DNA from 2 places in the Cupriavidus sp. C2SS-8b genome. Region 1 is predicted to be linked to the other one. Evidence: riboswitches for the same ligand, from Rfam matches in the RefSeq annotation. Region 1 holds a riboswitch; the other holds the start of a gene.
What was found. A riboswitch is a leader RNA that binds a small molecule or an ion and turns the genes downstream of it on or off. The one in region 1 is predicted to bind glycine.
Positions count from the first base shown of each region.

Region 2: it holds a riboswitch for glycine, as region 1 does, so the genes downstream of both, gcvT (glycine cleavage system aminomethyltransferase GcvT) here and ACIGJB_RS24735 (D-amino acid dehydrogenase) in region 1, are expected to answer to the same signal.

Region 1 covers NZ_CP172717.1:1,704,964-1,708,369, forward strand. The annotation lists gene ACIGJB_RS24735 (D-amino acid dehydrogenase) at 1-1,172, opposite strand, end outside; glycine riboswitch at 1,317-1,416, opposite strand; gene gdhA (NADP-specific glutamate dehydrogenase) at 1,915-3,258, opposite strand.
Region 2 covers NZ_CP172716.1:3,491,697-3,495,102, reverse strand. The annotation lists gene gcvH (glycine cleavage system protein GcvH) at 1-226, opposite strand, end outside; gene gcvT (glycine cleavage system aminomethyltransferase GcvT) at 331-1,458, opposite strand; glycine riboswitch at 1,556-1,684, opposite strand; glycine riboswitch at 1,706-1,794, opposite strand; gene ACIGJB_RS16295 (glycine zipper 2TM domain-containing protein) at 1,876-2,112, opposite strand; gene ACIGJB_RS16290 (UvrD-helicase domain-containing protein) at 2,393-3,406, shown strand, end outside.

The DNA.
Region 1 (3,406 bases):
CCGTGTCCCGTGTTGTAGAACACGCGCGTGGCGCGGCCGCGCGCGACCCGCGGCATCATGTCGGGCATCATCGGCCGCAGGCCCGCCCATGGCACCGCACGCGAAGTCTCGATATCGAAATTGCGCCGCACCCATGACACCAGCGGTGCGATGCGGTCCGCCCGGATATCGCGGTTCTCACCGTTGAATTCCGCGGTGCCGGCCACGCGGAAACGGTCCGCGCCCAGCCGGCTGGTCACGATCTTGGCGCTCTCGTCGAGCAGGCTCACGTACGGCGCGTTCTCCACGCTGCGCGCGTCATCGAGATGCACGGTGATCGAATAGCCCTTGACCGGATAGACGTTGATCCGGTCGCCCAGCATCGCCGCGATATGGCGGCTGCCTACGCCGGCGCAGACCACCGCGGCGGTTCCCTTGATCTCGCGTTCGCCGCCATCCTGCCCCGAAGCGATGGCGGCTTCCGATGCGCCCAGGCGCATCGTCACGCCGTCCGGGCGCAGGTCCACGGCCTTCACGTCGACGCCCTGCAGGAACGTCACGCCAAGCCGTTCGCATGCGCGCGCCAGGCCGCGCGTAAACTTGTGGATGTCGCCAGTGGAATCGGACGGCGTGAAGTAGCCGCCGTAGTAATGGCCTTGCAGCGTCGGCTCGATCGAGCGGATCTCTTCCGGCGTGACGGCGTAGCGCTCCAGGCCGCCTTGCACCAGCATCTGGTTGGTGCGGCCCGCGGCCTCGAAGCTGGGGCGGTCGTGATAGAAGTGCAGGATGCCGCGGCGCTCCAGATTGAAATCGATCTGCTCGCGCTCGGCCATGTCGAACAGGTGCTGGCGCGCGGCGATGGCCAGGCGCGTGGTCGCGATGGTATTGGCGCGGTAGTTGCGGAGGTTGCCGACGAATTCACCGAGCCACGAATACTTGTGCCACGACGGACGCGGATTGAGCAGCAGCGGCGCGTCGCGCCGCATCATCCATTTGAAGCCCTTGAGCAGCGTGCCGGCGTTGTTCCAGACCTCCGCGTTGCAGGCGGAAAGCTGCCCGCCGTTGGCGAACGAGGTTTCCATTGCCGGATAGTGGTGACGGTCCAGCACGGTGACGCGATAGCCTTGTTTCGCGAGGGTATAGGCGGTCGTGACGCCGGTAATGCCGGCGCCGATAACGAGCATGTGAGACATGACAGATTGTCCGAAGCAAGGATGAAATTGACCGTTGCCGGTCCCCTGCCCCATCTGTCCGTGGTACCTGAGAGCTTGGACATGGCCGATGACCATGCCGTCCCCTTCGGTGGGCGCCGTAGCGCCTCTCTCCAGATCTGTACTTGCGACGCCACAGTCCTCGGTGCCTGAGAGTTTCCGGGGCGGTTGCTCCGTCGGCGCCGGACCCGCCAGGCGGCGAGCCGGTCTCTCCTGCGATGTCGCACGACGCCGGAGGGTGTCCGGAGCCGCTTGTTTTTGACAGGCGTGGGCCTGTCGATGGGCGATGATAACTTGAAGGCTTGGGGGGTGGTGAGTCGGGTTATCCCCCACATTGGATTTTTGTGATGGCTGCCGACTAGTTAGTGAGCTGCGCAGCAGCCGAAGGCGATGATGCGATATCGCGGGCAGTGTCGGGCCACGGACAGGTTCGGGGCTGGTTCAATCATTGCCGGAGAGCCTGCATACGGTCGCGCTCCACGCGGCAGGCAGCCGGGCAGTCTCTGAAGCGAATACCCGTACGAAATTCTTCGCACACTACGATCAATATTCGCCCGTTAGGGCAAGTAAACGCGTTCTTTGGTTACTTTCTGTCGCTCGGACAGAAAGTGACTCGCCGGCTACGCCGGCGAAACAGCCGCGCCCGCCAAGAGCGTACCACCCGGTCATAACCAAAGAACTCCGCCGGCCACGCCGTAAGGAAAGCGCCGGGGAACGCCAAGCTTCAAATCACCCCTTGCGCCAGCATCGCATCCGCCACCTTCACAAACCCCGCGATATTCGCGCCTTCCACGTAGTTCACATAGCCTCCGTCCTTCTGGCCATGATGAATACAGTTCTGGTGGATATCCTTCATGATCGCGTGCAGCTTCTCATCGACCTCGGCGTGGTGCCACGACAGCCGCATGGCGTTCTGCGACATTTCCAGACCCGATGTGGCCACGCCGCCGGCGTTGCTGGCCTTGCCCGGTGCATAGAGGATCTTCGCGTCGACGAAGCGATCCACGGCCTCCAGCGTGGAAGGCATGTTGGCGCCTTCCGCCACGCAGATCACGCCATTGCCGAGCAGCGTTTCAGCGTCGTTGCCGTCGAGTTCGTTCTGCGTCGCGCATGGCAGCGCCACATCGGCAGGCACGTGCCACGGCGTGCGGCCAGCCTCGAACTTCATATTGTGGCGCGCGGCGAAATCGGACAAGCGGCCACGCTCTTCGTTCTTGAACGCCATGACTTCGGCCAACTGCTCGGTGGTCATGCCCTGCGGGTAATGCAGCACGCCGCCGGAGTCCGACAGCGTCAGCACCTTCGCACCCAGTTCGATGGCCTTTTCGGCGCCGTACTGCGCAACATTGCCCGAACCGGAAATCAGCACACGCAGGCCGTCGAACCCCATGCCGCGGCGGTGGAGCATTTCCTGCGCGAAGTACACCGTGCCATAGCCGGTGGCTTCCGGACGCATCAGGCTGCCGCCGTACGCCAGGCCCTTGCCCGTGAACACGCAGGCGGACTGGTTCGATAACTTCTTCATCATGCCGGCCATGAAGCCAACTTCGCGCGCGCCCACGCCGATGTCGCCAGCAGGGATGTCGGTGTCCGGCCCCAGGTGGCGGAACAGCTCGGTCACCAGAGCCTGGCAGAAGCGCATCACCTCGGCATCCGACTTGCCCTTCGGGTCGAAGTCGGAACCGCCCTTGCCACCGCCCATCGGCAGCGTGGTCAGCGCGTTCTTGAAGGTCTGCTCGAAGCCGAGGAACTTCAGCACCGACAGGTTTACCGTCGGGTGAAAGCGCATGCCGCCCTTGAACGGGCCGATGGCCGAGCTGTGCTGCACGCGGAACGCGCGGTTGACCTGCACGCGGTTCTGGTCGTCGGTCCACGCCACGCGGAACTGGATCACGCGCTCGGGTTCGACCAGGCGCTCGAGCAGCGCCTGGTCGGCATAGCGCGGATGACGCTCGACAAACGGCCAAAGCGTCACCATGACTTCTTTGACGGCCTGCAGGAATTCGGGTTGGCCGGGGTCGCGCCGGGCTACGCCGGCCAGGAATGCGTCGAGGGAGGGAGAATTCACGGGATGTCTCTGCTGTGCTGGAAAGAGCGGCCGCGCCGGATGCGTGCCCGGCTTGCGTGCCGTAAGAATTGCGCGATCCGTGGAGCAACCCCGACCAACGCAATTGTTAATACATTGCGGAACTGCGATGAATGTATCAACGGGGCAA
Region 2 (3,406 bases), on a different replicon from region 1:
CGCCGGCCACCGGGGCGTAGATGTCGGAAGCGGCCTTCACCGATTCCACCACGGCGAGCGCGTCGCCGGCGCCGACCGACTTGCCCACTTCAGGCAGTTCCAGGAAGACGATATCGCCCAGCGCGTCCTGCGCATGGTCGGTGATGCCGATGGTCAGGGTGCCGTCGGCTTCGACGCGCACCCACTCGTGCGACTCGGTGTATTTCAGGTCAGCGGGGAAATTCATGAGGGTTCTCCGGATTCAGATTTGTTCTTGGTTCAGGCGCCTGCCATCGGTCGATGGGGCAGGCGCGATGGGCGACCGTTGTGGTGGGCCGGGGCGTTGCCGCCTCAGCTCACGAGTGCCTTGCCATTACGCACAAACGGCAGTTTAACCACAGTCGCCGCGAGTTTGCGGTCGCGGATCTCCACCTGCACGGTGTCGCCCACCGCCACGCCCATCGGCAGGCGTGCGAAAGCGATCGACTGCGACAGGGACGGGCTGAAGGTGCCGCTGGTGATTTCGCCATCACCGGCAGCGGTGATGACCTTCTGGTGCGCGCGCAGCACGCCGCCCTTGTCACGCAGGATCAGGCCGAGGAACTGCTGGCGCTGGCCGGCGGCGGCGAGCGCCGCCTTGCCGGTGAAATCTCGCTCGCTCAGCAGATCCACGGTCCACGCCAGGCCTGCGTCGAGCGGCGAGGTGTGGATATCCATGTCCTGGCCGTACAGGTTCATGCCGGCTTCCAGGCGCAGGGTGTCGCGCGCGCCGAGTCCGGCGGGGCGCACGCCGGCCGCGTCGAGCTTTTCCCATACGGCGGCAACGTTTTCGGCGGGCACCACGAGTTCAAAACCGTCTTCACCGGTGTAGCCGGTGCGCGCGACCATGATCTCGCCGATGGCAGGGTCCTGGACCACGATGGCGTTGAAGGGCTTGAGGGCGTCGGACGGCTGGGTGGACGGGAAAGCGCTCCACACCTTGGCGCGGGCATTGGGGCCTTGCACGGCGACGATGGCGAACGGCAGCGTGCCGGCGGGTGCTACGTCGTCACGGCGCGGGGTGATGGTCACGCCGCTGCCGGTTGCGTCATTGCGCGCGCGGATCCATTCGATATCGCCGAGCGCGGTGCTGGCGTTGACCACGAGGCGGAAGCGGTCCTCGGCGAAAAAATAGACGATCAGGTCATCGATCACGCCGCCTTTCTCGTCGAGCATGCAGGAGTACAGCGCCTTGCCGGCCGTCTGCAGCTTGTCGACGTTGTTGGCCAGCAGGCCGCGCAGGAAGGTGCGGGTGTTCGGACCGGCGAGGTCGACGACGCACATATGCGACACGTCGAACATGCCCGCGTCGGTGCGCACGGCGTGGTGTTCCTCGATCTGGGAGCCGTAGTTGACCGGCATGTCCCAGCCGCCGAAGTCGACCATGCGGGCGCCGAGGGCGCGGTGGATGGCGTTGAGGGGCGTGGCCTGGAGCGTCATGGGAATCCTCGGGGGCAATCTCGGTTTCGAAAACGAAAAAAGGGTCATCCGCCGCAACGCTTGCTTCGCTCGAATAGCGTCGCAATCCGCTGCGGCGGATGACCCCTCTGTCCTCGATACCTGAGAGATTACGAGGTGGCCCCGCTTAGCAGGTCCGACCCTCGCGCGCCCCTTCGGTGGACACGCTCGCCATGGCTGGCGGGTGCCGCTCTCCAGAGTGCGGCATGCATCGTGTGCATGTTGCATGCCGATCCGAACGGTCCATGGTGCCTGAGAGTTTTCGGGTGATACCCCTTCGGCGGCGCAATGCAATGCGCGCTCTCCCGGTCGGATGCGCGCAATGTACGGGAGGGTCCTGCCTTTGTCAACGCGGCAGGCCCGCCCGTTATCGCCTCAAGCGATTGCCGTCAGCGCCGGTTAGCGGTGATGGTGGTTGTCGTCCGTCACGACGTTACCGACCACGCCGCCGAGTGCTGCGCCGCCGAGCGTACCGACCGCACTACCGTTGGTGAGCACGGCACCCCCTACGCCACCGGCCGCGGCGCCGATGGCGGTATTACGTTGCTTAGGCGTCATATCGGAACAGCCGCCCGCCAGGGCAGCTACCGCAACGCCGACCAGTGTCGCCTTGCCAAGGGCTCGTAGAGTTCTCATGATTGGCTCCGGAAGTGACTTCAATGGGCTCGGGGCAGATCGGAATCCATCCCGCCATACTGATTAGAAGCCGCGATATGCCGCAGGTTTTGGGACTTACCAAGCGTTACTTCCGTAACATCCGCGGCAAGAAAATAGCGACTTCCGCTGACAGAACGCCCGCTGACGGGCGTGTTAACATGGCGCGGCTTCGCGCCGGCCCCCGGCATGCTGCGGCATGTTGCGTACCAGGCGCCTCCGCCGCCCCCCCCCGACGCACCTCCAGCCAGACATCCCACGCATGACCCACGGCCTGAACGCTGCCCAATCCGAAGCCGTCCGCTATCTGGACGGGCCCTGCCTTGTCCTTGCCGGCGCGGGTTCGGGCAAGACCCGCGTGATCACGCAGAAGATCGCGCACCTGATCGAAGACAAGGGCTTCGAGCCGCGCCATATCGCCGCCGTCACGTTTACGAACAAGGCGGCCAAGGAGATGCAGGAGCGCATCGGCAAGCTGATGGAGGGCAAGACCTCGCGCGAGGGCAAGCGCTTGCCGCTCAAGCAGCTCACGGTGTGCACGTTCCACTCGCTCGGCGTGCAGATCCTGCGCCTGGAGGCCGAGCATGTGGGCCTGAAGCCGCAGTTCTCGATCATGGATTCGGACGATTGCTTCGGCCTGATCCAGGAGCAGCTCGGCACCACCGACAAGAAGCTGATCCGTGGCGTGCAGAGCACCATCTCGCTGTGGAAGAACGGCATGGTTGACCCGGAAGCCGCCATCGCGCAGGCCGCCAACGCCGACGAGCACCAGGCGGCGCTGGTCTACCGCAATTACGTGGCTACGCTGAACGCCTATCAGGCGGTGGATTTCGACGACCTGATCCGCCTGCCCGCCGAACTCTTCGCGCGCAATGAGACAGTGCAGCTCAAGTGGCAGAACCGCCTGCGCTATTTCCTGGTCGATGAATACCAGGACACCAACGCGTGCCAGTACCAGCTGCTCAAGCTGCTGGCGGGCGGCTCGCACCTGCGCGCGCCGGCGTTCACGGCGGTGGGCGACGACGACCAGGCCATCTACGGCTGGCGCGGCGCCACGCTGGACAACCTGCGCCTGCTGCAGACCGATTTCCCGGACCTCAAGGTCGTCAAGCTCGAGCAGAACTACCGCTCCACGGTGCGCATCCTGGAGGCGGCCAACGCGGTCATCGCCAACAACCCGAAGCTGTTCGACAAGAAGCTGTGGAGCGAGCACGGCATGGGCGACCCGATCGCGATCTATCCGATGAACGACGAGGAGCACGAGGCCGAGTCCGTG